DNA from 4 places in the Pectobacterium quasiaquaticum genome. Region 3 is predicted to be linked to each of the others. Evidence: predicted binding sites of a transcription regulator. Region 3 holds the regulator's gene; each other region holds the start of a gene.

Evidence for each region. Region 3 encodes sigma-54, which starts transcription at its own class of promoters, with help from an activator protein. Its sites were predicted from a motif close to GTTGGCACANNTTTCGCTNT; they were not measured.
Region 1: the regulator sigma-54 is predicted to act here: its motif matches at 4,463-4,482, upstream of norV (anaerobic nitric oxide reductase flavorubredoxin).
Region 2: the regulator sigma-54 is predicted to act here: its motif matches at 5,777-5,796, upstream of glnA (glutamate--ammonia ligase).
Region 4: the regulator sigma-54 is predicted to act here: its motif matches at 2,540-2,559, upstream of glnK (P-II family nitrogen regulator).

What each region holds. Positions count from the first base shown of each region.
Region 1 covers NZ_CP065177.1:3,500,267-3,507,801, reverse strand. Annotated here, with positions in the region: gene ribB (3,4-dihydroxy-2-butanone-4-phosphate synthase) at 28-681, shown strand; gene tehB (SAM-dependent methyltransferase TehB) at 769-1,629, opposite strand; gene norW (NADH:flavorubredoxin reductase NorW) at 1,731-2,879, opposite strand; gene norV (anaerobic nitric oxide reductase flavorubredoxin) at 2,890-4,419, opposite strand; gene norR (nitric oxide reductase transcriptional regulator NorR) at 4,585-6,123, shown strand; partial or broken gene IG609_RS16015 (fumarate hydratase C-terminal domain-containing protein) at 6,334-6,725, opposite strand; gene IG609_RS16010 (hypothetical protein) at 6,725-6,934, shown strand; gene IG609_RS20660 (transposase) at 7,001-7,162, shown strand; gene IG609_RS16005 (acyltransferase) at 7,197-7,535, shown strand, end outside.
Region 2 covers NZ_CP065177.1:4,380,549-4,388,083, reverse strand. Annotated here, with positions in the region: gene hemN (oxygen-independent coproporphyrinogen III oxidase) at 1-1,136, shown strand, start outside; gene IG609_RS20035 (YshB family small membrane protein) at 1,320-1,457, opposite strand; gene glnG (nitrogen regulation protein NR(I)) at 1,601-3,013, opposite strand; gene glnL (nitrogen regulation protein NR(II)) at 3,022-4,071, opposite strand; gene glnA (glutamate--ammonia ligase) at 4,289-5,698, opposite strand; gene typA (ribosome-dependent GTPase TypA) at 6,068-7,535, shown strand, end outside.
Region 3 covers NZ_CP065177.1:301,432-308,966, forward strand. Annotated here, with positions in the region: gene pmbA (metalloprotease PmbA) at 1-887, shown strand, start outside; gene rnk (nucleoside diphosphate kinase regulator) at 989-1,399, opposite strand; gene npr (PTS phosphocarrier protein NPr) at 1,694-1,966, opposite strand; gene rapZ (RNase adapter RapZ) at 1,998-2,855, opposite strand; gene ptsN (PTS IIA-like nitrogen regulatory protein PtsN) at 3,019-3,492, opposite strand; gene hpf (ribosome hibernation promoting factor) at 3,588-3,875, opposite strand; gene rpoN (RNA polymerase factor sigma-54) at 3,899-5,332, opposite strand; gene lptB (LPS export ABC transporter ATP-binding protein) at 5,382-6,107, opposite strand; gene lptA (lipopolysaccharide ABC transporter substrate-binding protein LptA) at 6,111-6,683, opposite strand; gene lptC (LPS export ABC transporter periplasmic protein LptC) at 6,664-7,230, opposite strand; gene kdsC (3-deoxy-manno-octulosonate-8-phosphatase KdsC) at 7,227-7,535, opposite strand, start outside.
Region 4 covers NZ_CP065177.1:3,227,895-3,235,429, forward strand. Annotated here, with positions in the region: gene tesB (acyl-CoA thioesterase II) at 1-637, shown strand, start outside; gene amtB (ammonium transporter AmtB) at 789-2,075, opposite strand; gene glnK (P-II family nitrogen regulator) at 2,115-2,453, opposite strand; gene IG609_RS14800 (SmdB family multidrug efflux ABC transporter permease/ATP-binding protein) at 2,814-4,592, opposite strand; gene IG609_RS14805 (SmdA family multidrug ABC transporter permease/ATP-binding protein) at 4,585-6,354, opposite strand; gene IG609_RS14810 (Lrp/AsnC family transcriptional regulator) at 6,432-6,893, opposite strand; gene IG609_RS14815 (PLP-dependent cysteine synthase family protein) at 7,229-7,535, shown strand, end outside.

The DNA of each region.
Region 1 (7,535 bases), 1.3 Mb from region 3:
TCCATAATAACATTGAGGTTTTTTACCATGAATCAGACATTACTTTCTGAATTTGGCAATCCTACCGAACGCGTAGAACGCGCACTTGATGCATTGCGTCATGGCCGCGGCGTGCTGGTGTTGGATGACGAAGATCGTGAAAACGAAGGTGACATGATCTTTTCCGCTGAAAATATGACCGTTGAACAAATGGCGCTGACGATTCGTCACGGCAGTGGCATTGTGTGCCTGTGCCTGACGGAAGAGCGTCGCCAGCAGCTGGAATTGCCGATGATGGTGGAGAAGAACTCCAGCCATTACCAAACGGCATTCACCGTGACGATCGAAGCCGCCGAAGGCGTGACGACGGGGGTTTCCGCTGCCGACCGTCTGACCACCATTCGTGCCGCGATTGCGGATAACGCCAAGCCGAGCGATCTGAATCGCCCTGGTCACGTATTCCCGCTGCGCGCCCAACCGGGTGGCGTGTTAACGCGCGGGGGTCACACTGAAGCGACGGTTGACCTGATGACGCTGGCGGGCCTGAAGCCGTCTGGTGTTTTGTGTGAACTGACGAACGATGATGGTTCAATGGCGCACGCGCCGGAAGTCATCACGTTTGCTAAACAGCACGATATGCCGGTACTGACGATTGAAGATCTGGTGGCTTACCGTATTGCGGCAGCGCGCAAAGCCAGCTGATTCACGCAGCGTATAGAAATAAGAAGGGCCGAGTAATCGGCCCTTTTGTATTTTACGGGGTTAGATTTTTTAACGGCTAGCCGGTGCTTACGGCTTTCTTGCCAGCAGCGTGGCGAAGCGCAGCTTGATGCGGTTACCCTGCGCATCGGTCTTGTGTAGCTCACCCATATCCTCGTTGTATTTGAGGATCTCCCAATCGGCGTAATAGTTCTTCAGCTCGCTTTCTTTAAAGGTGAACGAGAAAGGCATTGGGCACGGGCAATCTTCCGTCGACATCGCCGCGATAATCAGGTTATAGCCGCCGTTAACGGTGCTGTCCTGCATATTGCTGATGATGTGCGGAATGCGATCGCGTTCCAGGAACATCAGCACGACGGTCGACAGGATAAAGTCGTACCGCTCTTTGATTTCCGCCAGGTTGATGTTGTAAACGCCCGCCCGGATGTTTTCCAGCGCTTCACTCTTGATGATGTTATTCAGTGAATCAATGCTTTGCTCATGCTTATCACAGGCCGTGACGTCAAACCCGCGCAGGTTCAGGTACAGCGAGTTACGCCCGCCGCCGCAGCCTAAATCCAGCGCTTTTCCCGGTTTGATGTGCTGCACGGCGTTGATCACTTCGGAATGGGTGCGCGTCAGACCGTATTTCTTATGATAGAAATCTTCCGCCGAACAGAAAAAGCTGAGCTGACATTCCAAATCGTCAGAGAACGAGACGATGCGGTGCCACGCCTGTGGCTCAACAAACGGCGGCTGGTTCTGCTCGGAGAACTGGAATGTCTCCAGCGTATCGCCGTCTTCGGTCAGCATGGAGAAGGTCATTTCTCCCTTCAACACGGTCAGTTTCGCCCAGGTGCCTTCCTGCGTGTTGTGCTTTTCCTGAAAGGCGGCAGGCAACGTCTGGCTGTTCCACTGCGGCATCTTCTTATAACAAATGAGATCTTGCATTTTTACCTCTGTAAATTCCAAAAGCGATGGCCGCATTCTATTAATCCGCACGCAGGCTGACCAGAAATATGTATTTTAAATGCATTATTTATTTTGCTGTGTCAGGCAGTGGTTGAACTCACGGTGGAAAGCTGCCGCAGCAGCGGAAATGCCTCTTTCATCCGCTCGCCACCGACCACAAAGGCGCGCAGCACCTGCTGACAATCCAGCGCTTTCGCCACCATCCCTTGTTTGTTCCATTCCTGCTGCCAGTGCAAATCACTGCTGGTGGTATCGCCAGCCATCTGTAAAGGAAACAGCGGCGTTTTGATTTTAACCAGCATCGGCGGCAGCGTTAGCATCTCGTTGGCACCCAGCAGGTTTTTCGCCAGCGTAATCGCGCTGAGCTGAATCGGTTGCAGGAAGGGCAGGAGCTTACCGCCAATCTCTGCGCAGTCGCCCAGCGCATAAATCTGTGGATCGCTGGTTTGTAACTGCGCATTGGTCTGGATACCTTTCTGCACCGTTAACCCCGCCGCTTTTGCCAGCTGCGTGTTGGCCTGCAAACCGATAGCGGAGAGAGTTTCGTCCACTTCGACAGCTCGGCCATCGGTAAATGTAGCCTGTACGCCGGTTTCGGTTTTCTCCAACTGTTGCAGGGTTGTGTTCAGCAGCAGAGAAACGCCCTGCTGCGTCAGCGTGAATTGCAGGCGTGAGCTGACTTCGGGCGGCATCAACGCGGGCAGAATGCTGCTGGCGCAGTCAACCAGCGTGACCTGTTTTCCTGCGCGCCCTAGATCCATCGCCAGCTCAGTACCGATGAGTCCTGCACCGAGCACCAGTACGCGTTCGGCCTGCCAGAGCCGACTTTCGTGGGTGCGGTATTCCTGCTGACTATTGAGCGTCAACATATGTTCGCGTCCCGGAATCGGCGGCACCATCGCGCTGGCACCGGTCGCGAACACCAGCTTGTGGTAATCGTAACGATCCGTGCCGCAGATGACCTGTTGTGCATGGCGGTCGATGGCGGTGACGCGCGTATTGGCCAGCAGCGCAATGCGGTTTTCTTCAGCAAACGCGGTTGCTGACATCTTGGTCAGATCGTCAGCATGCTGTTGCAGGCTCATCATATGGCTTAGATCCGGCTTGTTGTACTCATCGCCGCTGTCGGCAGTAATCAGGCGGATAGGGCAGTGTGCATCCAGCTTGCGTAGCTGCCGGATGAGCTGGCGGGCGGCAAAGCCCGCGCCAATAATCACGATATCTTTCATCATCCTCTCCTTAGCGAATCGGATTGAAAACGTCTTTGCCCAGCCCACATTCCGGGCAGAGGAAGCTGTCTGGTACGTCCGACCACATGGTGCCAGGGGTGACATCCTGCATCGGCTCACCGAGCGCCGGATCGTAGATCCACTGGCAGACGCTGCACTGCATACAGCCGTTTTCTGACTGTGCCGCCGGCTGTGTGGTTGCCTGTGGTGCAGCGACTTCATTGCATCCGCAGGCGCTCTCGGCTGGGGCGCTCACATTCTGCGGGGCGGTGGTGGTTTGCGGTGCCGCAGCGATCTGTTTTACGGGAGAGATGACGCGACGGGCAGGCGTATCATCCAGAGGATGCAGTGCCCACTGACGCGCGATTTCGCGACCGTGCTCGCGACAAATTTCCAGCGCGGAACCATCAGGACGCCATTTGGTTTTCAGCGCCAGCGTGGTTTCAAAACCGGCATCCATCAGACGGGTTTGTACGCGGTCTACCGCGCCGCCGTTCCAGCCGTAGCTGCCGAACGCCGAGGCTTTCTTGTTTTGGAAACGCAGACCGGTGATCTCTTCCAGCATGGCAGCGACCTTCGGCATCATCACGTTATTCATGGTGGATGAACCGACTAACACGCCTTTCGAGCGGAAGACCTGTGTCAGGATCTCGTTCTTGTCGTGACGGGCGACGTTGTAAATTTTTACCGCTACGCCGGGATCGACATCGTTGATACCTTGCGCAATAGCGTCGGCCATCATGCGGGTGTTATTGGACATGGTGTCGTAAAACAGCGTGATGCGATCTTCCTGATAGCTGTCTGCCCACTTCAGATACAGGTGAATGATCTGGGCAGGATCGTCGCGCCATACCACGCCGTGCGAGGTTGCAACCATCGACAGCGGCAGGTTAAAGCCCAGCACTTCGTGGATCTTGGCGGTCACCAGGCGGCTGAATGGCGTCAGAATATTGGCGAAATAGCGTTGGCACTGCTCGAACAGTTCAGTCTGATCGACTTCATCATTGAACAGGTGCTCATCGCAGTAGTGTTGGCCGAACGCATCGTTACTGAACAGCACGGCGTCCTCGGTCATGTAGGTCATCATACTGTCCGGCCAGTGCAGCATCGGCGTTTCGATAAAGATCAACTGCTTACCGTTGCCGATATCCAGTGTGTCGCCGGTTTTGACCGTGTGAAAATTCCACTCAGGGTGGTGATGGTGACCGGTAATGGAATCGATCGCATTGTAGGTGCAGTAAATTGGCGTGTTGGGAATACGCGCCATCAGCTCGCTCAGTGCCCCAGCGTGATCCTCCTCGGCGTGGTTGATCACGATGTAGTCAATCGTGTTCAGATCCACTTCCGCCATCAGGTTTTGCACAAACTCACGGCTGAATTTGTGATCGACGGTATCGATCAGCACGGTTTTTTCTTCACGGATCAGGTAGCTGTTGTAGCTGCTGCCTTGCAGCGTCTTGTATTCAGTGCCGTGAAAATCACGGACTTCCCAGTCGCGTTGTCCAACCCAGTGGATATTGTTCTTTACGTGAATCGTCATGTTCTGAAACCTCAATAGTCGTATACGGGAATATGCTGTAGAGATTGCAGGAAGTGTGCCAGTTTTTAATTTATTGATTTATAACGCTTTAATAAATATTGATTGTCAAAATGACATATTTTATTTATTGTCTTAATGACACAGGTTCTGTCATTAGGACACACCATGACACTCTCTATTAACGCCCTTGCCCGTATCGCTATCGAACTGCAAATGGGGCTATCGAATCAGGATCGTTTCCAGCGCTTAATCAACAGCCTGCGCCAACTGCTGCGCTGTGATGCCTCGGCGCTGTTGCGTTACGAGAATCAGCTGTTCCGCCCGCTGGCGATCGACGGTCTGGCACCGGATGTACTGGGACGACGCTTTCGTCTGTCCGATCATCCCCGTCTGGAGGCGATTGCCCGCGCGGGTGACGTGGTGCGCTTTCCGGCAGACAGCCAGCTTCCCGATCCCTATGACGGTCTGATCCCCAGTCAGGAGGATCTTAAGGTGCACGCCTGCGTTGGCCTGCCGCTGTTTGCCAATCAAAACCTGATCGGGGCACTGACTGTGGACGGCATGGATCCGTGTCAGTTCGACCATTTTAGCGATGAAGAGCTGCGGCTGGTGGGGGCGATGGCGGCGGCGGCGCTGAGTAACGCGCTGCTGATGGAGCGTCTTGAGCGGCAGTTGCCCGCGCCGGTGCGGGCTGAAAGTCCGGCGGCGGAAAGCGTCGAGGAAATGGTCGGGCTGTCGGAACCGATGCAGCGGTTGAAGAAAGAGGTCGATATTGTCGCGGGCTCCGATCTGAACGTGCTGATTATGGGAGAAACCGGCGTTGGTAAAGAGCTGGTGGCGAGAGCGATTCATCGTGGTTCCAGCCGGGCAAGTCATCCTCTGGTGTACCTGAACTGCGCCGCGCTGCCGGAGTCGGTTGCGGAGAGCGAGCTGTTTGGTCATGTGAAGGGCGCGTTTACCGGTGCGATCCACCATCGAACCGGCAAGTTTGAAATGGCGGATAACGGCACGCTGTTTCTGGATGAGATTGGCGAACTGTCGCTGACGCTACAGGCGAAGCTGCTGCGCGTATTGCAGTATGGCGATCTCCAGCGCGTGGGGGATGACAGCAGTCTGAAAGTGAACGTGCGCGTGCTGGCGGCGACTAACCGCGATCTACGGCAGGCGGTGCTGGATGGCGCTTTCCGTGCTGACTTGTTCCACCGTCTGAGCGTGTTTCCGCTGTCTGTACCCCCGCTGCGTGAGCGCAGTCAGGATGTGGCACTGCTGGCGGGATTCTTCTGCGAGCGCAGCCGCGTGCAACTGGGGCTGGCACGGCTGGCGCTGACGGCAGATGCGGGCGCGCTACTGGAACAATACGACTGGCCGGGGAATGTGCGCGAGCTGGAACACGCCATTTACCGTGCTACCGTGCTGGCAAGAGCGGGACAGGAATCGGGTGAGGTGCTGTTAGGCCCTGAACATTTCAATCTTGAACTTCCCTCTCAGCCCGTTCATGCGACCTCCGGTTCATCGGGCGTTATCGACACGGCACCCGCCTATTTCATCAGCGGTGGCCTGCGGGAGGCAACGGACGACTATCAGCGTCGGATCATCCAACACACGCTGGCACGCCATGAAGGCAACTGGTCATCCTGCGCAAGAGAACTAGAAATGGACAGCGGCAATCTGCATCGTCTGGCGAAGCGGTTGGGCATCAAATAAAAAACGCCCCGAAAATCGGGGCGCTGTAGACCGTAGACAAACCTCTTTACCGAACGAAAACGGGAGTAACGGAATAGAAGAGTAAAGCGTTTGCGCCATGGATGGCGCAACCCGAGCGCACATGGACGTGTTTACAGCGACTTTACGATCTATCCGTTACTCCCGCTCGGCTGGCGTTAGTGGCTAACCTCTAATCACGGTAGGAATGAGTTAACCGCATTTCACGCACTTGGCGCTCTGAATCACCTGGAAGAAGTCGTTGCCTTTATCATCGACCAGAATAAAGGCCGGGAAATCTTCGACTTCGATTTTCCAGATGGCTTCCATTCCCAGTTCAGGGTATTCGACGCAGGTCAGGCTCTTGATGCTGTTCTGCGCCAGAATCGCAGCCGGGCCGCCGATGCTGCCAAGGTAGAAGCCGCCGTGTTTATGGCACGCGTCGGTCACCTGCTGGCTGCGGTTGCCTTTTGCCAGCATGATCATGCTGCCGCCGTTGGCCTGCAATAAATCGACGTAGGAATCCATACGGCCAGCGGTCGTTGGCCTAACGAGCCGGACGGGTAGCCTTCTGGCGTTTTTGCCGGGCCTGCAGGCGGAAGTGGTGTATGACCTGTTCCATGTTGTGGCGAAGTTTGGCCGGGAAGTTATCGACAGGGTGAGGGGTGACCAGGCGAATCAGCCGACTGGGCATGAGGTGAAACTGGCAGAGTTACTGGAGCCGTTAAATACGGTGTATATGATGAAAACAGCGCTGAAAGAGCTGTGGTATGCCTCGGATAAAGATGTTGCGCAGCGTCGCTGGAATGAGTGATACAGGTAGGCACAGAAAAGTTGCATCAGGGCGTTGCAGTAGTTCGCTGATAAGTTGGAGGGTTACGTGAGCGGCATAATCGCGAGTGTCACGCATCGTCTGAATACCAGCGTACTTGATGGAATGAACAACAGGATCAAAGTGATAAAACGGATGGCATACGAATACTGGGATAACGACTACTTTTTTATGAAGATAAAAGCAGCGTTCCCCAGTAAAGTGCGATGAACCTTATTAATTAGACCTTATTCTGGATAATTCTATGAAATTGTTAGAAAGCGAAATTCGCGACGTGATTTCAGGAAATAACGTCACCATCATCAGACCTGCCAATATTTATGAATGTGAACTCAAGGATAACGTATTCATTGGCCCTTTTGTTGAGATACAGAAAGGGTGTCTAATTGGTAGTGGTAGCCGGGTTCAGTCACACACATTTATCTGTGAAAACGTAACATTAGGCATGAACTGCTTCATCGGCCATAACGTGACGTTCGCAAACGATCTGTTTCATTCCGGTGCGCCGGACCCTTCACCGAATAACTGGATCACCATTTCCCTCGGAGATTCGGTCATTGTGGGAAGCGGAGCCACCATTCTG
Region 2 (7,535 bases), 390 kb from region 3:
ATAAAGCGGATGAATACCTTGATGTGCTGGAACTGGAAATCCGCCAGCGTGCGCCGCTGTTCGTTGGGCGAACGGTGACGCAATTGCATTGGGGTGGCGGTACACCAACCTATCTGAATAAAGTACAAATCAGCCGACTGATGTCGCTGCTGCGCGAGCAGTTCTCTTTTTCCGATCAGGCTGAGCTGTCGCTTGAAGTCGATCCGCGAGAAATTGAGCTGGACGTCCTCGATCATCTGCGGGCTGAAGGGTTCAACCGCCTGAGCATGGGCGTGCAGGATTTTAATAAAGACGTGCAGAAGCTGGTCAATCGTGAGCAGGATGAAGACTTTATTTTTGCCCTTATTGAACGGGCAAAGGCGCTGGGTTTCACTTCAACCAATATCGATTTGATTTACGGCCTGCCGAAACAAACGCCGGAAAGCTTCGCCTTTACGCTACAGCGCGTTGCGGAATTAAGCCCGCATCGACTTAGCGTCTTTAACTATGCGCATTTACCCAGCCTGTTCGCCGCGCAGCGCAAGATTAAAGAAGCGGATTTGCCGAGCGCGGAGCAAAAGCTGGATATTCTGCAACAGACGATTGGGTCGCTGACGCAATCGGGCTATCAGTTTATCGGTATGGATCACTTTGCTCGCCCGGACGATGAGCTGGCGGTGGCGCAGCGAGAAGGGAAACTGCATCGCAATTTCCAGGGCTATACGACGCAGGGCGATAGCGATCTGCTTGGAATGGGCGTTTCGGCGATTAGTATGATCGGTGATAGCTATGCTCAGAACCAGAAAGAGCTGAAGCAGTATTATGCGCAGGTCAAGGACCAAGGGAATGGCTTGTGGCGTGGGTTACAGCTGACGCGTGATGACTGCCTCCGCCGCGATGTGATTAAGACGCTCATTTGTAATTTCCAGCTCAGCTATTCGCCCATTGAGGCGGAATATGCTATCGATTTTAAAACCTACTTTGAGCAGGATTTAGCACTGCTTGCTCCGCTGGTGGCCGACGGGCTGGTCGAGAGTCAGGAAGACGGGCTGGTGGTGACGCCGAAAGGACGTTTGCTGATCCGCAATATCTGTATGTGCTTTGACGTTTATCTACGTAGCAAGCTCAGAACACAGCAATTTTCCCGCGTGATTTAGTCAAAAAAACAGCCAGTCGATGTTAGTACCGACTGGCTGTTCTCAAACGTTTATAGCCGTCATACTTCAAGTTGCAGGTGTGTTGGCTGCGTTCACTCACCCGAATCACTTACCTGAGTAAGCTCATCGGGATTCCTTCTCTTGCCGCCTTCCTGAAACTCGAATTATTTAGGGTATATAGGATTAACTAAAGAAGTTAATCAGTGCGGCACACAAAACGGCGGCAATAGCAGCCTGCGGCGAATGGCTTGCCGCGGAGCCAATTTCAGCGCCGTGTGTTGCAACGGAAAGTGTTGCAACGGAAATCAATGAGTCCAGCATGGTGTTCCTCCCGAATCAGCGACACGATCATACTGCTGACTCGAGGCAAGTAAAGGACGAATTAATGACAATTTCGTGCGCCAGATTGTATTTTTTATCACCAGTTTGTTTGTTAACAATTGAGCAATAAAAAAGCAATCTTGCTACTCCATTCCCAGCTCTTTTAATTTACGCGTCAGGGTATTTCTGCCCCATCCCAACAATCTTGCTGCTTCCTGTTTATGCCCCTGCGTATGCCGCAGTGCCGTTGTCAGCAACGTCCTTTCCATTTCCGGCTGTGCCTCTGACAACAGATTTTGATGACCGGAACGCAGCGCGCGATCGGCCCATTGTGCCAACAGCGTGGCCCAACTGTCCGGCAGAATATGCACGGTGGAATCAGGTGCGGTGGTCTCGAACAATTCAGGCGGCAGATCCTGAATCAGCACTTCCTGACCAGCGGCCATGACGGTCAACCAGCGACAGGTGTTTTCCAATTGGCGCACGTTGCCAGGCCACGGTAAACGGGTTAGCGCCGTTTCTGCTTCTGGATGCAGATTCTTCGGCTCGACGCCCAGTTCTTTGGCTGTAGCCTGCAAAAAGTAACGCGCTAGACGGGGGATATCTTCCCGACGTTCGCGCAGCGGCGGCAGGTGAACGCGGATCACATTCAGGCGGTGGAACAAATCCTCACGGAACTTGCCTTCTTGCACGCGTTGTTCAAGATTTTGGTGCGTTGCCGCGATAATACGAACATCCACTTTTACTGCGGCATAGCCGCCAACGCGGTAAAACTGTCCGTCTGCCAATACGCGCAACAGACGTGTTTGTACGTCTAGCGGCATATCGCCGATTTCATCCAGAAATAGCGTACCGCCATCGGCTTGCTCAAAGCGGCCCTGACGAATCTGGTTTGCGCCTGTAAACGCGCCTTTTTCATGGCCGAACAGTTCTGATTCGATCAGATCCTTAGGAATGGCCGCCATATTCAGCGCGATAAAAGGGGATTTGGTACGCGGGCTGTGGCGATGCAGGGCCTGCGCTACCAACTCTTTACCCGTCCCCGATTCGCCATTAATCAGCACGCTGATTGACGAGCGAGAAAGGCGACCGATGATGCGAAAGACATCCTGCATCGCGGGGGCTTCGCCAATAATGTCGGTTGTCGGGCCGTTGATTGGCTGGTTGCGTACCGGCTGCTGCTGTTCCAGATAATGACTGATCGCACGCTCAACCAGTGCAACGGCCTCATCAATATCAAACGGCTTCGGCAAATAGTCGAACGCACCCTGTTGATAAGCGCTGACGGCGGCATCCAGATCGGAATGTGCCGTCATAATGATGACCGGAAGCATCGGGTGGCGCTGTTTGATTTGCTGTAAGAGCGCTAATCCATCCATCCCTGGCATACGGATGTCGGACAGCAGAACGTCGGGCGTTTGTGTCGCCAGCGCATGCAATACCTGATTTCCGTTCTCAAACGTTGCGCAGGTTAAACCCGCACCAGCAAGCGCGCGCTCAAGCACCCAACGGATGGAGCTATCGTCATCGACAATCCAGACTATCCCTCGTTGCATTGTGAACCTCACTGGCGAATGGGCAGGTAAACCGAAAATTCGGTGTGTCCTGGCCAACTGTTAAATTCAATTTTACCGGAGTGTTGGTCGATAAGACTGCGGGCAATGGAAAGCCCCAAACCTGTGCCCCCTTCGCGTCCGCTCACCATCGGGTAAAACAACGTGTCCTGTAGTTGAGCAGGCACGCCGGGGCCGTCATCTTCCACGTCAATACGCGCGGCGAGACGATAGCGCACACCGTGTAACGTAAGCTGAAAAGCCGTGCGGGTACGTATCGTAATCGTCCCGCCTTCCTCGCCCAGCGCCTGTAGCGCGTTGCGGGTAATATTCAGCAGTACCTGTTCAATTTGATCGGGGTCGTGCGTCAGCTCTGGCAGGCTAGGGTCATAGTCTTTCACCAGCGTCACGTTATCTGGCTTTTCCAGAGAGACGAGCTGACAAACGCGTTCAGCGACCTGGTGGATGCTTTGGGTGACGTGCAGGCCGGGCTGCTGTGGCCCGAGCAGGCGATCAACCAGATTACGCAGGCGATCCGCCTGTTCAATGATGACCTTGGTATATTCCGTCAATGCCGGGTCGGGCAGTGCTTTAGCAAGCAACTGCGCGGCACCACGCAATCCGCCAAGCGGATTTTTTATCTCATGCGCCAGACCCCGGACCAAATCACGGGCAGCCTGCTGTTGTGCATGTTGAAGCTGTTCCTGGCTGAGACGGCGCTGGTTATCCATCGGCGCCATTTCCAGTAGGATAAAATCGTTTTGTACCCGCTGAGCGGTGAGCGACATGATGTGCGCTTTACCATCCACGACGAGGGTGACTTCGTTATCCGTAAAACCTTGCCCTGAATCCAGACTTTCACGCAGCAAATCGACATTCAGAGAAAAGTATCCCAGCAAATCGGGCAGCGGCGTGCCGGATAATTTACGCGAGCTTTGTGCCAGTAATTGCTGTGCTGCTGGGTTGGAATAGTGAATAGCCAGATCGTTATCCAGCAATAAGATGCTGTTTATCAGGGAATTTAGGATCTGCCCAGCATCGGGCAGCGTGCCTGTTGCCATAACGCAGACTCCCGCACCGTCGTGGTGCATTGTAGTGTGGATGATGGATGTTACGTCGCAACGGCCAATGCCGGTGGTGAAAAAAGCCCATCCGAAGATGGGCTGAAGCGTTTCCACGGCAACAAAAACAAAATTATTAGTATTCTGTTGTTTATCGGCCATGATTGGGTATTAGCATACCCAACCACGCCGAGGTAAAGATTAGACGCTGTAGTTATTAGACGCTGTAGTACAGTTCGAACTCAACTGGGTGTGGCGTCATACGAACGCGGTCAATCTCAGGCTTACGCAGCTCGATGTACGCGTCGATAGCGTCGTCGGTGAACACACCACCACGAGTCAGGAACTCGCGGTCTTCGTTCAGTGCAGCCAGGGCCTCGTCCAGAGAACCTGCAACTTTTGGAATCTCTGCTTCTTCTTCTGGTGGCAGGTCGTACAAGTTTTTGTCCATCGCATCGCCAGGGTGGATTTTGTTGATGATGCCGTCGAGGCCAGCCATCAACAGTGCAGCGAAGCACAGGTATGGGTTAGCTGCTGGATCTGGGAAGCGTGCTTCGATACGACGTGCTTTCGGGCTAGCAACCACTGGGATACGGATTGAAGCAGAACGGTTACGGGCAGAGTAAGCCAGCATAACAGGTGCTTCGTAGCCTGGGACCAGACGCTTGTAAGAGTTGGTGGTCGGGTTAGCCAAGGCGTTGATGGCTTTAGCGTGCTTGATAACACCGCCGATGTAGAACAGTGCCAATTCAGACAGGCCGCCGTATTTGTCGCCAGCGAACAGGTTCGTGCCGTCTTTAGACAGAGACATGTGGCAGTGCATACCTGAACCGTTATCACCGAACATAGGTTTTGGCATGAAGGTCGCGGTTTTACCGTAAGCGTGAGCCACGTTATGCACGACATATTTGTAGATCTGAATTTCGTCAGCTTTTTTGGTCATGGTGTTGAAGCGGGTAGCCACTTCGTTCTGACCCGCGGTAGCCACTTCGTGGTGGTGAGCTTCAACAACCAGACCCATTTGCTCCATGGTCAGACACATAGCAGAACGGATGTCCTGTGATGAATCGACTGGTGGAACTGGGAAGTAGCCGCCTTTCAGACCTGGACGGTGACCTTTGTTACCGCCTTCGTAGGCTTTACCGGAGTTCCAGTAAGCTTCGATATCGTCGATAGCAACGTGGGAACCGGACGTGCTGCTGCCGAAACGGATGTCATCGAACAGGAAGAATTCTGGCTCAGGCCCGAACAGGACGGTATCGGCAATGCCGGAAGAACGCAGGAAATCTTCCGCACGTTTAGCGATAGAACGCGGGTCGCGATCATAACCTTGCATCGTGCCTGGCTCGAGGATGTCACAACGAATGATCAGTGTAGAATCTTCGAAGAACGGGTCGATCATTGCGGTGCTGGCATCGGGCATTAGAACCATGTCTGATTCGTTAATACCTTTCCAGCCGCCAATCGAAGAACCATCAAACATTTTACCTTCTTCGAAGAAGTCGGCATTGACTTGATGAGCCGGAATGGTGACGTGCTGCTCTTTACCTTTAGTATCCGTGAAGCGTAAATCAACAAACTTCACTTCGTGCTCATTCAGCATCGTCAAAACATGTTCTGCGGACATACTTGGTTCTCCCGATTGGTCATTTATCGTCGTGGAACGAATATCGTTGTGGATTGATGTTGTTGCCGTGAGTAGACTAAAGCTAAAAGTGTGCCAACTTTTTAAATGTGTGCAATGTGTTGCTCTGTGGGGCTTTCTCACGTAAACCCACTGCACCATTATAGTCTAAAGCACCAAAATGGTGCTCTATATGTGAATTATTGCACTTATTTAGTGCATTCATGTTCGCTTGTAGCGCTTTTGCACCGTGAAAGGGATCACAAAGCAGGCAGCTCTAGGTTGTTTATCATAGATGCTTGTGATCTTGTTTAGTCCCTCGATTAATACGTGTACAATAGCGCGCTATTTCTAAATGCCTGAGGCAAAGCTGTGATCGAAAATTTGCGTAACATCGCCATTATTGCGCACGTTGACCATGGGAAAACCACCCTGGTTGACAAGCTGTTGCAACAATCCGGAACGTTCGGTGAACGTGTCGAAGCAACCGAGCGTGTAATGGACTCCAACGATTTGGAGAAAGAGCGTGGAATTACCATCCTCGCAAAAAATACCGCCATTAATTGGAAAGACTACCGTATTAACATCGTAGATACCCCGGGACACGCCGACTTCGGCGGCGAGGTTGAGCGTGTCATGTCGATGGTTGACTCGGTACTGCTGGTTGTTGATGCGATGGATGGCCCGATGCCGCAAACGCGTTTCGTGACCAAAAAAGCATTTGCCAACGGTCTGAAGCCCATTGTGGTTATCAACAAAGTTGACCGTCCTGGTGCACGTCCTGACTGGGTTGTCGATCAGGTATTCGACCTGTTCGTGAACCTGGATGCGACTGACGAGCAGCTGGATTTCCCGATCATTTATGCTTCTGCGCTGAATGGTATCGCGGGTCTCGACCATACCGACATGGCGGAAGATATGACTCCGCTGTATCAGGCGATTGTCGATCACGTTTCTCCGCCTCAGGTTGAGATGGATGCGCCGTTCCAGATGCAGATCTCTCAGCTGGACTACAACAACTATGTTGGCGTTATCGGTATCGGCCGTATCAAGCGCGGTAAAGTTAAGCCTAACCAACAAGTTACTATTGTTGATAGCGAAGGCAAAACCCGTAACGGTAAAGTCGGTAAAGTTCTGACTCACCTGGGTCTGGAGCGTATCGACGCGACTGAAGCGGAAGCAGGCGATATCATCGCGATCACCGGTTTGGGCGAGCTGAACATTTCCGACACCATCTGTGATCCACAGAATGTCGAAGCGCTGCCAGCACTGAGCGTCGATGAACCTACCGTTACCATGTTCTTCAACGTCAATACTTCACCATTCTGTGGTAAAGAAGGTAAGTATGTTACGTCGCGCCAGATTCTGGAGCGTCTGAACAAAGAGCTGGTACACAACGTTGCCCTGCGCGTTGACGAAACCGAAGATGCTGATGCGTTCCGCGTTTCTGGTCGTGGTGAGCTGCACCTGTCAGTTCTGATCGAAAACATGCGTCGTGAAGGCTTTGAACTGGCCGTATCACGTCCGAAAGTTATCAACCGCGTTATCGACGGTCGTAACCAAGAGCCGTTTGAAAACGTGACGCTGGACATCGAAGAACAGCACCAGGGTTCAGTCATGCAAGCCATGGGTGAACGTAAGGGTGATGTGAAAGACATGATCCCAGATGGCAAAGGTCGTATCCGTCTGGATTACCTGATCCCTGCTCGCGGTCTGATCGGTTTCCGTACCGAATTCATGACCATGACGTCTGGTACTGGTCTGCTGTACTCCACGTTCAGTCACTACGATGACGTGCGTCCGGGTGAAATCGGCCAGCGTCAGAACGGCGTACTGATCT
Region 3 (7,535 bases):
CTAACACCGAAGGCGGCAGTTTTAACAGCCACTACGGCGTGAAGGTGTTCGGCAATAGCCACGGCCTGCTGAAAAGCTACTGCTCTAGCCGTCATTCCATGTCCAGCTGTGTGATTGCCGAAGTGAATGGCGATATGGAGCGGGATTATGCCTATACCGTTGGCCGTGCGCTGGATGACTTGCGCAGCCCGGAATGGGTGGGCGAAGAATGCGCGCGCCGCACGCTATCCCGCCTGTCACCGCGTAAGCTGCCTACCATGCAGGCACCGGTGATGTTCTCTGCCGAAGTAGCGACAGGCCTGTTTGGCCATTTGGTTGGCGCGATCAGCGGCGGTAGCGTTTACCGTAAATCGACCTTCCTGCTGGACAAACTGGGTCAACAGATTCTGCCAGAGTGGCTGACGATTGAGGAACAGCCGCATCTGCTGAGAGGGCTGGCCTCTACGCCGTTCGATAGCGAAGGCGTGCGGACGCAGGCGCGTGACATTGTGAAGGCGGGCGTGTTGCAGACCTGGCTCATGACAAGCTACTCCGCGCGTAAGCTGGGAATGCAGAGCACCGGCCATGCGGGTGGCATTCATAACTGGCGGATTGCCGGACAGGGGCTGGATTTTAACGGGATGTTGAAACAGATGGGCAAAGGCCTGCTGGTGACCGAACTGATGGGGCAGGGTGTGAGCGGTGTGACGGGGGATTATTCCCGTGGCGCATCCGGCTTCTGGGTCGAAAACGGCGAAATTCAGTATCCGGTCAGCGAGATTACTATCGCGGGTAACCTGAAAGACATGCTGCGCAATATTGTGACGGTGGGGAATGATATCGAAACCCGAAGCAATATCCAGTGTGGTTCCGTTCTGCTGCCAGATATGAAGATCGCAGGGGAATAAACCTGCTCTGTGTGAGTCACCGTCGCCGTCGGCAGTGTCCGACGGCTGTTACTCTATACCGATATTGGCATGTATTTATAGCAGAGTAGCACCTTGCTAATTTAGCGGTGGTACTCGCCTGCGGCTTCTGGCTGATAGAGTAGTTCTAGTACTTCAATTCGCGTTTCTTCACCGTTTGGCAACTGCCAGGTGATCGAATTTCCCACATGCATTCCCAATAGTGCTGCGCCCAGCGGAGCCATCACCGACAGCGGTTCTTGACTGTCCTTCACCGCGGCCGGATAAACCAGCGTGCGGATGTGCTCTTCGTTGGTATTCAGATCGCGGAAACGCACCCGACTATTCATGGTGACGACATGTGAGGGAATTGATGCCGAAGGCAGAATGTCCGCCCGATCCAGCTCCTCATTCAACGCCTGTGCGATATCGCTGTCCGCAAAGGCGGGCTGCTCCAATAACATATCCAGACGTTCTGCATCCAATTCACTGATTGTCAGGTTAGGTTTCGTCATACTCCTCTCCAGTTGGTATTTTCAGATGATATAAAAATAACCCCCCGCACCCAAAGGAGCAGGGGGTATAAGAAAATATTATGATTTATAGAGGTAGATAGTAGGAGGTTCGGAAGGGAAAGTGAAGCGCTCCTTGTCACGAAGGCTGGCAGATACCCGTCATACTTCAAGCTGCTTGTGCGTTGGCTTCCCTTACTCACCCCAGTCACTTACTTGTGTAAGCTCCTGAGGATTCGCGCGATTGCCGCCTTCACGCAACTCGAATTATTTAGGGTATAGCCTGCTAAGGAAATGCTAGTCCTCGTCGAACCCGGCTTCGAACAGCCCAATGACGGCGGCAAGCGCCTGTTCTTCATCTGGGCCTGTCGCTTCTACTTCGATGAGTCGCCCTTTGGCCGAGTCCAGCATTAGCATGGCAATCACGCTGCTGGCTTCGGCTTCGGTGCCGCTGTCATTACGCAGTATCACTTCGGCACCAAAGCTCTGCACCAGCTCGAACAGCTTCATGGCTGGGCGAGCGTGCATGCCTAGCTTGTTTTTGATTTCAACCGTTTGCCGGACTGTCATAGGTTACCTAGTTGTACTGGTTTGCCGAATATTATGAAGGTTTACGTTTTTCCAGCGTACGGTGTCGCGACTGCACGTTCTTACCGCGTGAGCGGAAGTAATCTGCCAACTGTTCGGCGACATAGACGGAACGGTGTTTACCGCCCGTACAGCCAATGGCGACAGTCAAATAGCTGCGGTTATTGGTTTCCAGCATCGGCAGCCACAGTTCCAGATAGCTGCGAGTCTGGTAGATGAAGTTGTGAACTTCGGTGTGCCTGTCGAGGAAGGACGCAACGGGCTTATCCAGACCGGTCATCGGGCGCAGTTTCGGATCCCAATGCGGGTTCGGCAGGAAGCGCACGTCAAAGACGTAATCCGCATCGATAGGGATACCGTGCTTGAAGCCGAACGATTCGAAGACCATCGTGAGCTCGCGTTCTCGCTTGCCGAGCAGCCGGGTACGCAGCATTTCGGCCAGTTCATGTACCGACATCTCTGAGGTATCGATAATCAGATCGGCACGTGAACGCAACGGCTCCAGCAGGTCGCTTTCTTCATCAATCGCGCTTTCCAGTGATAGATTCTTGCTGGAGAGCGGGTGAAGGCGACGGGTGTCGCTGTAGCGACGAATCAGCGTATTGCGATCGGCATCCAGAAACAGCAATTGAGGCGAGAAGCTGGGTGGCAGTTGCTCCATGGCATGCTCGAAGATCTCGGGTGATTCCGGCATATTGCGCACATCAATGCTGACTGCAGCGGAAATATTACGTGCCGCAAGCGTATTAGCCAGTTCTGGCAGTAGAACCACTGGTAGGTTATCTACGCAGTAGAACCCCATATCTTCCAGTGCGCGCAGGGCGACAGATTTCCCTGAACCTGAGCGACCACTGACAATCATCAGCACCATCTGACGACTCCCCTCTGGCAACGTGATAGCGAATTTTCATTGCCACTGTTTTTATAAAAAAGTGATGTATAGCTAAAAAAATGACGGCTTAGCGCAGGGATTGCAAGCATTCTCTGAATCCATGGCGAATCGCCCGTCATCGTGAACATGACAACCATCCGGCTTAACCAGCTTCCGTCATAATCTGGTACAGCTCTTCATCGCTTTGCGCCGCACGCAGGCGCCGACAAACCGTTTTATCCGCCAGCCGCTTGGCAACAAGCGACAGGGTATGCAAATGGGTTTTACATTGTTCCGCTGGAACCAGCAAGGCAAAAAGCAGATCAACGGCCTGATTATCAATAGCATCGAAAGCGATCGGTTGCTCTAACTGGATGAAAACACCGATGGCGCCCAGCGCATTATCGTCTTCCAACTTACCGTGAGGAATGGCAATGCCGCCGCCGATTCCCGTGCTGCCCATCCGCTCCCGGGTCAGGATGGCATCAAAGATAATCTGCGAAGGAATGTTAAGCTGCCTGGCGGCCAGCTCACTGATAATTTCCAATGCCCGTTTTTTACTCTGGCAGTGGACCGTGCTTCGGGTGCACTCAGGACGTAATACGGTGCTGAGCTGCAATACGGGATCGTGGTTCATTTTATTTTCACTTAACGACTCTTTCACTTCTGGTGATCCCGACCCATCAAATGGATGGGCCGAGTTTGTCCTTTGCCAAACGGCAAAGGAGAAAATTAGTGTTGCTTGAGTTTATCTTTATGCTTATTGAGCTGTCTCGCCAGCTTATCAATCAATAAATCTATCGCGGCGTACATATCTGCCGCCTCTGAGGTCGCATGCAGTTCGCCGCCATTAACGTGGAGCGTGGCCTCGGCAATTTGCTGAACTTTTTCCACTCTCAATACCACATTGACCTGATTAATCCGGTCAAAATACTGCTCTAATTTGGCAAACTTGCCATTGACAAAATCACGCAGTGGTTCAGTGATCTCGATGTGGTGGCCGGTAATGTTGAGCTGCATAGTGTCTTCCTTCTCTGTTGAGATCAAACCAGTTGTTTACGCTGATTCGATGGTGGGATAGATAAAGACTCTCGGTATTTTGCCACGGTTCGACGCGCCACGATGATGCCCTGATCGGAGAGCAGCGCCGTCAGCTTGCTATCGCTCAGTGGCTTCACGGGGTTTTCCGCTGCAATAAGCTTCTTCACCAACGCGCGGATTGCCGTTGACGAGGCTTCTCCGCCGCTATCGGTATTAACGTGGCTGGAGAAGAAATATTTTAGCTCAAAAATGCCGCGCGGGCTGTGCAGGAACTTCTGTGTCGTCACGCGTGAGATGGTCGATTCATGCATATCCACCGCTTGCGCGATGTCTGCTAGTACCATGGGCTTCATGAATTCTTCACCCTGATCGAAGAAATCCTGCTGCTGTTCGACGATGCAGCGGGTGACCTTCAGCAGCGTGTCATTGCGGCTTTCCAGGCTTTTAATGAGCCAGCGCGCTTCTTGCAGATTGCTGCGGATAAACTGCCCGTCGCTGTCGTTGCGCGCGCTGTTACCCAGCGCAGCGTATTGCTGGTTAATTTGCAACCGAGGAACGCTGTCGGTGTTCAGTTCGACGGTCCAGATCCCCTGAACTTTACGTACCAGCACGTCAGGAATCACGTATTCGGATTCACCGGTGTTGATCGATTGTCCCGGACGGGGATCGAGCGATTGGATCAGCGCCAGCGCTTCTTTCAGCACCTCTTCTTTCAGACGAGTAACGCGGATCAGGCTGCGGAAATCATGGTTGGCTAACAGATCGAGATGATCGCTGACGATCAGGCGCGCTTCGGTCAGGCGTGGCGTGTCGTCGGCGAATTGGGAAAGCTGCACCAGCAGACAATCACGTAGATCGCGAGCGGCGACGCCAACGGGATCGAAGCGCTGCACGCGTTTGAGTACGGCTTCAACCTCTTCCAGCGTCACGTCATCGTCACCGATGCTCTCAAGAATGTCCTGCAGCGGTACGGTCAGGTAACCGGTGTTGTCCACCGCATCGACGATAGAGGTCGCGATAGCCGCATCGGTGTCGGAAAACGGCGTCAGCTCAACTTGCCACATCAGGTAATCCTGAAGCGTTTGCGTGGTTTCACCTTGATAAATCGGCAGTTCTTCATCGCGATAGTCGGTGCCAGTGCCCGATGGTGTGCCTGCGGAGTAAATTTCATCCCAGGTGGCATCGAGCGGCAATTCTTCTGGCATGTCCCTTTGTTCAAGGGCTTCACCGGTATCCAGTGAATCGCTGTCTGCCTTTTCAAATGACTCGATTTCGTCGTGCTGATCCGTTTGTTCGAGCAACGGATTACTTTCTAACGCCAGTTGAATCTCCTGTTGCAATTCAAGCGTGGACAGTTGCAACAGGCGGATCGCCTGTTGGAGCTGTGGAGTCATGGCCAGTTGCTGGCTAAGCCTGAGTTGCAAACCTTGCTTCATAAATCGCGCTAACGTCCCATAAGTACTGCAAAGAGAAGATATTACCCTATCAGAGTCGGAAGCCTTCGCCCAGATAGACGCGTTTCACCTGTTCATCGGCCAGAATATCGGTCGGTGAACCGTGGGCGATCAGGTTACCCTGACTCACGATGTAGGCTCGTTCACAAACATCAAGCGTTTCGCGGACGTTATGATCGGTAATCAACACGCCAAGCCCGCTGTCACGCAGATGCTCAATGATTTTTTTAATATCCAGTACGGAGATCGGGTCTACGCCCGCAAACGGTTCATCCAGCAGGATGAACTTCGGATTCGCTGCCAGCGCACGCGCAATCTCTACGCGGCGTCTTTCTCCACCGGACAGCGATTGTCCCAGACTATCGCGCAAATGAATAATATGGAATTCTTCCATTAGCTCATTGGCACGATCTTCCTGCTGTTCGGTCGTCAGATCTTTACGGATCTGTAATACCGCCATCAGGTTGTCATAGACGCTTAAGCGCCGAAAAATAGAGGCTTCCTGCGGCAGATAGCCGATGCCGCGCAGGGCGCGTTCGTGCAGGGGAAGCAGGCTGATGTCATTGTCGTCAATGACGATGCGGCCTTCATCACGCGGAACGATGCCTACGACCATGTAGAACGTTGTCGTTTTGCCGGCACCATTCGGCCCTAGCAGGCCGACGATTTCACCAGAATTAACAGTGAGGCTGACGTTTTCCACGACTTTACGGCCTTTGTACGCCTTGGCTAGATTTTCTGCGGTTAGTGTTGCCATAACTTATTCAGTGACCCGTGGTTGCGATTGCTGAGAACGAGAAGGCTGGCTCTTGTTCTCTTTCTCCTGAAGCTGAGAAGGGACCAACACCGTCGTCACGCGTTTTCCTTTGTCGCTGGTCGCTTCCATCTGCTGCTGTTTTACCAGATAAGTGATGCGATCGCCTTTGACATTGCTGTCCTGCTGTTCCAGATAGGCATTGCCTGTCAGCACCAGAAAGTCGGTGGCCAGCTCGTAGCGGATTTTCTGCGCGCGCCCTTTTACCGGTTTGCCGTTGTCCTGCATCTGGTAGAACGTCACAGGGTTGCCGTAACCTTCGACCACTTCACTGCCTTGCGTGCCCTGTGGACGCGTCACGACGACCTTGTCGGCTTTTACTTCAATCGTGCCTTGCTTCACGACAACATTACCGGTGAACGTCACCGTGTTGCCCTGCATGTCCAGAGATTGCTGTGCTGAATCAATGTGAATAGGTTGATTGCTATCGCCGGTCACGGCAAAGGCGGAAACGCTGACGGCGAACAGCGAGCTGGCGATCAGGGTGTTACGCATCAGATTATTGGTTTTGGATTTCATAAGAGGTTTTTACCTTTTCGATCAACTCGGCCGTTTTGTTACGCAGATTTCCGCGCATTTTCATTCCGCTTGAGGTAAAGCTAGCACCGTACAGGGTCACTTCATCATCGGAAGCGATGTCCTGCGTGACCAGATTCACCTGGGCATTATTCGTTGTGATGCGCTGAAGCTGTGCGTCTTTCGCCAGGCTATTCACCTCGACGTTGCCGTACAGATAGAGCATCTTGTCTTTTGTCAGCTTGGCGCGATCGGCGCGGACTGACCAAGTTGCCGTGCCTTGCTCATTGAACAGCGTAGCAATAGGCGTGATAAACCAGCTCAACTGCTCGTCGTTGAAATACTCTGCTTTTTCCGAAACCAGTCTGTAGCTCAGCTTACCCGCAGGGCTGTATACCTGCGTGTTGGTCTTTTCGCTGGTATAAACCGGCACGGCGGGGTCGTTTGCATCCGGTGCTGCTACCGTGTCGCCATCTGCAATATTCCAGCCGATGAGGATAAGCACCAACAGGGCCAGAAAAGCGGTGAGCCAACGCTTGGTTTTGCTCATATTGACAGCCCTCTGGCATGCTCCAGTTTGTCCTGCGAAAACAGAATCAAATCACACAGCTCACGCACTGCGCCACGACCTCCCGCAATGCGGGTGACATAATCTGCGCGTGGTAACAGCAGCGGATGGGCGTCTGCCACGGCAACACTCAGCCCGACCTGCGCCATCACTGGCCAGTCGATCATATCGTCGCCGATATATGCCACCTGATTTGCTGTTATTGACAGTTTATCCAAGAGATCGTTGAAGGCCAAAACCTTATCCGATTGCCCTTGATAAAGATGGTTAATACCCAGTGTCTTACA
Region 4 (7,535 bases), 1.5 Mb from region 3:
TGACGTTGAAAACCTACGCGACGGCAACAGCTTCAGCGCCAGACGCGTTAGAGCTATCCAGAATGGTCGCCCTATTTTTTATATGACCGCCTCATTCCAAAGTCATGAAGAAGGGTTTGAGCACCAAAATGTGATGCCAAACGTCGCACCACCTGAGGATCTGAAATCTGAGCAGGAAATCGCACAAGGCATGCAGCACCTTCTGCCGCCCCGCTTTCGCGATAAATTTATTCAGGCCAGCCCGATTGAGATGCGCCCAGTTAAATTCCATAACCCACTAAAAGGCGAAGTGGACGAGCCAGTGCGACACGTCTGGTGCCGTGCCAGCAGCCCGCTACCGGACGATAAACGTATTCACCAATATCTGCTCGGCTATACGTCTGACTGCAATTTCCTACTCACAGCCTTGCAGCCTCACGGCATTGGCTTTTTGGAACCCGGTATGCAAGTCGCCACAATCGATCACTCTATGTGGTTCCATCGTGATTTCCGGCTGGATGACTGGCTGTTATATACCGTCGAAAGCACGTCTGCATCCGGTGCCCGTGGTTTCGTTCGTGGGCAATTCTATACCCGGGAAGGCGTGCTGGTTGCATCCAGCGTGCAGGAAGGCGTCATACGTCGCCGCCAGCCGTAAAACCTGCGGCAGCCTCGTAACGTAAAAGACTACCGCCGAAAGAGGTGGTTTAAAGCTGATAATAGTTTAAAGCTGATAATAAAACAGGCGTGGAGTTTCCCCACGCCTGCCTACTGTACTCACACGATCTTACTGATTAATTTACGCGATCTTATTGGTTGTAAGCACTCTCGCCGTGGCTGTTGACGTCCAGACCTTCGCGCTCTTGATCTTCAGGTACACGCAGGCCAACAACCATATCCGCGATCTTGAAGGCGACAAATGCCACCACGCCAGACCACACCAGACAAATAATCACGCTAAACAGTTGCACCCAAACTTGGTGTGCCATCGTCACGCCTTCCGCATAGCCAGTACCACCCAGTGATGCTGAGGTAAATACGCCAGTCAGGATACAGCCAACGATACCGCACACGCCGTGAACACCGAACACATCGCACGGGTCATCCACACGCAGCCATCTTTTCAGTACCGTCACGCCCCACAGACCTGCAACGCCACCGGCCAGACCGATGATCAATGCACCGCCGACGCCAACCGTACCCGCTGCAGGCGTGATTGCCACCAGACCAGCGATACAACCAGAGCATGCGCCCAGAAGAGAAGGCTTACCACGTACCATCCACTCACCGCCAACCCATGCTAGAATTGCAGCAGCAGTCGCGACAACGGTGTTCAGGAAAGCCAGAGCAGCGATACCGTTCGCAGCACCGGCAGAACCGGCATTGAAACCAAACCAGCCGATGTACAGAATCGCCGTACCGATAAATACCATGGGCAGGTTATGCGGTTTGAAGGCTTCTTTGCCAAAACCAGCACGTTTACCCAGCAGGTAAGCCCCCACCAACCCAGCAACCGCAGCGTTGATGTGAACCACCGTACCACCAGCGAAGTCCAACGCACCATCCGCAGCAAGATAGCCACCGCCCCATACCATGTGCGTCATCGGCAGGTAGGAGAACGTCAGCCACAGCGCAACGAAGATCAGCACCGCAGAGAAACGAATACGCTCAGCAATCGCACCGACAATCAGCGCGACGGTGATGCAGGCAAAGGAAGCCTGATAGGCCACATGTACAAATTGATAATAGGTGCCGCTGATGGACTCAATCCCGATGCCTTTCAGCATAAAGGTGCTGAAACCACCGAAGAAAGCATTCCCTTCACTGAACGCTAGGCTATATCCGTAAACCACCCACAGGATACAAACCATCGCGAACGTTACGCTCACCTGTGTCATCATGGACAGAACGTTCTTAGAACGAATCAGGCCGCCGTAAAACAGTGCAATGCCCGGTATAGTCATAAAGAGTACCAGCGCGGTACAAATCATAATAAAAGCGTTATCCGCTTTATCAATCGTCGGTGTCGCAGCCATTGCCCAGGACGGGAGTAATGCCGCCACACCGAGACCTAATGAAGAGAGTCGTTTTTTCATTTTCATCCATCCCTATTTACGTATCTACGCTAGGTGTTGTTAAAGTGCGGCTTCGTCAGTTTCACCCGTACGAATACGGATAACTCTTTGCAACTCGGCGACAAAAATTTTGCCGTCACCAATTTTCCCGGTATACGCGGCTTTGCTGATGACATCGATCACTTCATCCAGTTGATCGTCTGCAATTGCGATATCAATTTTTACCTTGGGTAAAAAGTTAACGCTGTACTCCGCGCCGCGATATAGCTCCGCATGCCCTTTCTGACGACCAAATCCTTTCACCTCAGTGACGGTGAGTCCCTGGATGCCGACAGAAGATAACGCTTCACGTACATCTTCCAGCTTGAATGGTTTTATCACCACAGTAACCAGTTTCATTTATCTTCCCCCTAGCCATTACGTTCAGGCTTTCGCCCGTCACTTGTTCGATTACATGCTCTATGAAGTCGGTCTACGTCATGACTAAAGCAAAGAGTGTGCCATAAATTATTTATCTGACATAAATCAGGAAAGAGAACGCGATTAACGATAAGAAAGGGCAAAAGGAAAACAGTATGGGAAAGAAATGCAGGAAGATTTGGGCAAAAACCGCACCAATACAGTGCATGAAGAGTGTTTTCAGTGCAACTCGGGGGGGAGCCAGAATCACGATGCTTATTGATGGTGCGAAGCCACGAATAGACTGTCGGTCTGCACCACACAAGGCGGTGCAGACCGAGATACTATCCCAGATCAGTCTCAGTGCGCAGGACAAGCCTCAGTGCTAGTGGCTGCAAGATCCTCTCCGGCAAGTTGCAATTGATACATTTGATAATAGCGCCCCTGCTGTTGCAGCAGTTGCTCATGCGTTCCCCGCTCAACGGTTTGCCCATGATTGAGAACCATAATCGTGTCGGCCTCAACGATAGTGGAAAGCCGATGGGCGATGATAATTAAGGTCGTTTGTTCCCTGATAATGCGCAGCGCCTTTTGTACCGCCTGCTCCGTACCCGAATCAATATTCGCCGTCGCTTCATCAAGAATCAGGATTTTAGGCGTTTGCACCAGTACTCGCGCAATCGCCAGCAGTTGCTTCTGTCCAGTAGACAGGTTATTCCCCTGTTCACCAATGCGCGTGTGCAATCCTTCAGGAAAAGCCCGAACCAGTTCGGCAAGCTGCACCACTTCCAGCACGTGCCAGACGGCCTCTTCGCTGATATCACGCCCCAGCGTTACATTCACAAACATGGATTCCGCCAGCACAACTGGATCCTGTTGCACCATTGCCACATTTTGGCGCAACACCGCATGGGAGAGCGTCGACAGCGGACGGCCATCAAGCTGAATCTCACCCTCATCTGGCGCGTAATACCCCATAAGCAAACTGGCTAGCGTACTTTTCCCACTGCCGGTATGCCCTACCAGCGCGACGAATCCGCGCTCTGGTATCGTCAGAGAAATATTCTGTAGCACACGTTTTTCTGTGCCATACGAGAAAGAAACTTCATCAATATCGACGCGCCCAGTCGCCAGAGGACGCTCATCATCGCCATAGCGCTGCTTTTTGCCATCCATCAATTCAAAGATACGCTCACCAGCGACGACCGCCTGCTGTAACATGGACTGCTGGGTTGTCAGTTCAATCAGAGGTTCATTCAGACGGCCCAAATAGTTGATAAACGCGTACAAGACCCCGACGCCAACCGATCCCATTGAGCTGAAACCGAATTGGATTAACAAGCCACACAGCACCATCGCGGCAAACAGGCTCAGTAGCGGCCGCAACAGGAAACCTTCTAGACGCAGGGCCTTCATCCGCGCTTTATAATGTTCATAGCTGGCTGCGCCCAGTTTCTTGCCAAAGCGAGCCTGCTGACGAAACTGCTGAATAACGCCCATGCCATTAATTACTTCATTGAAACCATCATTAATGTCGGCCAGATAGCTCCGCACCTTGCGCACAATCGGCGTACTAAAACGATGGTACAGCACCATAACTGTCGCAACCGCAGGGAAAATCATCAACGCAACCAGCGCCATCTGCCAGTTCAGACTGAACATCGCCACCAACATGGCACCAACCAGCGCCGCACTGCGTAATACCGTTGACACCACCATGACGTACAGGTCTTTAACCACCTCGGTGTCATTGGTGACGCGTGAAATCAGTTGCCCAACGGGTTGCGTATCAAATGTACTCAACGGCTGGCGCAACGCCGCATCCATCACATCAATGCGCAGTTGCTGGACGACACCGACCGCAACGCGGTTGAACAGCAGCGTCTGAAAATAGTGTAGAGAGGCCGCCAGAATTTGTAGCAGGATATAGGCCATTGCCAAGCCAGCCGCAATCGCCAGCGGAAAGTGGCCTTTTGCCACCAGATCGTCAATAAAATAGCTCACCAATATAGGGCCGGAAACTTCTGCGGCGGCAGCAACCCACAACATCACGACACCTGACATCAGCGGTTTTCGCCAGGGGGAACCATAGGCCAGCAGACGTTTCAGGGTTGGCCAAAACTGTTGAGGGCTATTCATTTTTCGTTCCTTCCAACTGCGGCACATCATCCAGCGCCGCCTCCAACTGTTGATAACGGTGCATATCCCGATACCAGCCGGGTTGTGCCGCCAGCATCCGATGTGTGCCACGCTGCACCGTTTGTCCTTGCTGCAACACCACGATTTCATTCGCTTCGGTTAAGGCTGACAGACGGTGTGCACTGATGATCAGCGTCCGCTTTTCGCCCCATGTTTTGAGATTCTGCAAAATCTGGTGTTCCGTTCGTCCATCAACCGCAGACAGCGCATCGTCCAGCACCAGAATTTCAGCATCCAGCAGTAATGCACGGGCAATCGCGATCCGCTGTTTTTGACCGCCTGATAACATTACGCCGCGCTCTCCGACCTCCGTCTGATAACCCTGAGGCAAACGCAGAATGTCGTCATGAACGCTGGCAAGGCGTGCCGCCTGTTCAATCTGTTGTTGGGTAGCATCAGGCCGACCCAGTGCGATGTTTTGCGCCACCGTATCGGAAAACAAAAAGGGCATTTGCCCCACAACGGCAAAACGGCTCCGAAGTTCATCTAACCGAATCGCGCTCAATGGACGATCGTGATAACGAATCTCTCCCGACTGAGCATCGAAATGACGCAATATCAACGCCAGCAGCGTACTTTTCCCCGACCCGGTCGGCCCACACAGCCCCAGCATATTGCCCGGTGCCAGCGTAAACTGAATATGTTGTAAAGCATCACGAGTAGTATCTGGGTAGCGAAACGCAGAGATATTCACGTCCAGCACGCCCCGCTCGGCAGGCAAGGATTCCTCACCGTCTTTCACCACGAGATCTTCCGCAAGCAGTTGACGAATACGGCTATATGCCGCACTACCACGCTCAACAATATTAAACATCCAGGCCAGCGCCAACATCGGCCAGATCATTAACCCCAGGTACATGACAAAGCTGGTCAACAAGCCTAACGTCAGCGAGCCGTTAATCACCATCCAACTGCCGCCGCCAATCGCCAGCAAATTCGACAGCCCGACGGCAATATAAATGGTGGGATCAAAGCGGGCATCAACGCGGGCAACATGCATATTTTTGGCACCAGCATCCGCCGCAACCTGTGCAAAACGCGCGGACTGATAGTTTTCCAACCCGAAGGCTTTAATCATCCGAATGCTGGTCAAGCCTTCCTGCGCCTGATCGTTAAGCGAAGAAAACGCGGCCTGTGCTGATTTAAAACGGTTATGCAGTTGGGTGCCGTAGCGTTTGATGAAAATCGCCATGACCGGCATCGGAAGTAGCGCCAACAGGGTCAGTTCCCAACTGATTTGAGTACACATGACAACCAGTACGGCACACCCCATCACCATTGAATCGACCAGTGTCAGCACGCCCTCTCCGGCGGCAAAGACCACGCGATCGACATCGTTAGTCGCACGCGCCATCAGATCGCCGGTTCGGTGACGTTGATAAAATGCCGGATGCTGACGGCTCAGTTGGCGGTAAAAATCCTCTCGTAACTCAACCGCCAACTGGTATGACGCTCCAAACAGAAACACGCGCCACACGTAGCGCAGCAGATAGACCATGACGGCGGTCAGCAGCATCACGCCAATCCACTTCATCATTTCAGTCATCGACATGCCGTGCTGCGTCACACCATCGACAATTACGCCGACCAGTTTAGGGGGCAGCAATTGCAGAATAGCAATCGAAATCAATAGCGCCACAGCACCCAGATAACGCCGCCATTCACGGCGAAAATACCAACTCAGTTGAGCAAACAGTCTCACGCGGTTTTCATTCCAATAGCCAGAGGATCATGACAGACTCAGACAAGTGATTATACAAAAGACGGATATACGATGAATCACAGGGATAAGGGCAATGCCGTGGTATGTTTGATTCGTTCCATAGCAAAGCTAGATGTTACATCGACCAGTCCGGGAATACCATTCACCAGCCGCTTATAGAAATCATCATAGCTTTTCATATCAGCAACCTGAACCTGCATCAGGTAATCGTATTCGCCAGCCATACGATAGAAAGCCAGCACCTCCGGCATGTCAGACACTACGCGGGTGAAAGTCTGATACCAGTCGCGGTTGTGCTGTTGCGTCTTCAATAAGACAAACGCCGTCAGCCCTAACCCTAGGCGTTCATTATCCAACAGCGCCACCCGAGCCCGAATGACCCCTTCTTCTTCCAGACGCTTCAGTCGTTTCCAACACGGCGTGGATGTCAGATTAACCGCCTCGGCCAGCGTCTGTAGCGAAAGCGTGCAATCCTGTTGCAGCATATTCAGCAGTGTGCGATCAATTTTATCTAACATAGTTTTACCCAATATAGCGCTGCCGATAGAAAAATTTCCCCACTCTCTCTCATTAAGAGAGAAAAGTAATGTTCTTCCCGCCCAGAATCATGGTGATAGCATTATTGGCAACATCGACATAGCGATGACCTTACCGACCCTCGTTGCGCCCCCCCGCTGTTATCATAATTTTAAAGATAGCAACTCGCCATTCGCCTCAGTAGAAAAAAATCTACATATAAATAACAAAAGGGTAAATAATTCCCTTAAATTAGCCAAAAAGAGATAAAAAGATAACTTTTTTATCCTAAAAACTCGTTACTCTATTCACATCACTGTCTAACCGAGTTTTTATCATGACCAATGCCTGGGTTAAAAATGCCATCAGCGCTATCGAAGCAGATTTTCAGCGTTCGGCTGATACGCATCTCATCCGACTGACACTGCCAGATTATCCGGGTATCTATTTTTACCTCAAAGATGAAAGCACACATCCCAGCGGCAGTCTGAAGCATCGTCTGGCACGTTCTTTGTTTCTCTACGGACTGTGCAACGGTTGGATTAAAGAAGGCACGCCGATTATTGAAGCGTCATCCGGCAGCACGGCCGTGTCAGAAGCCTATTTTGCACGTTTGCTTGGCCTGCCGTTTATCGCCGTCATGC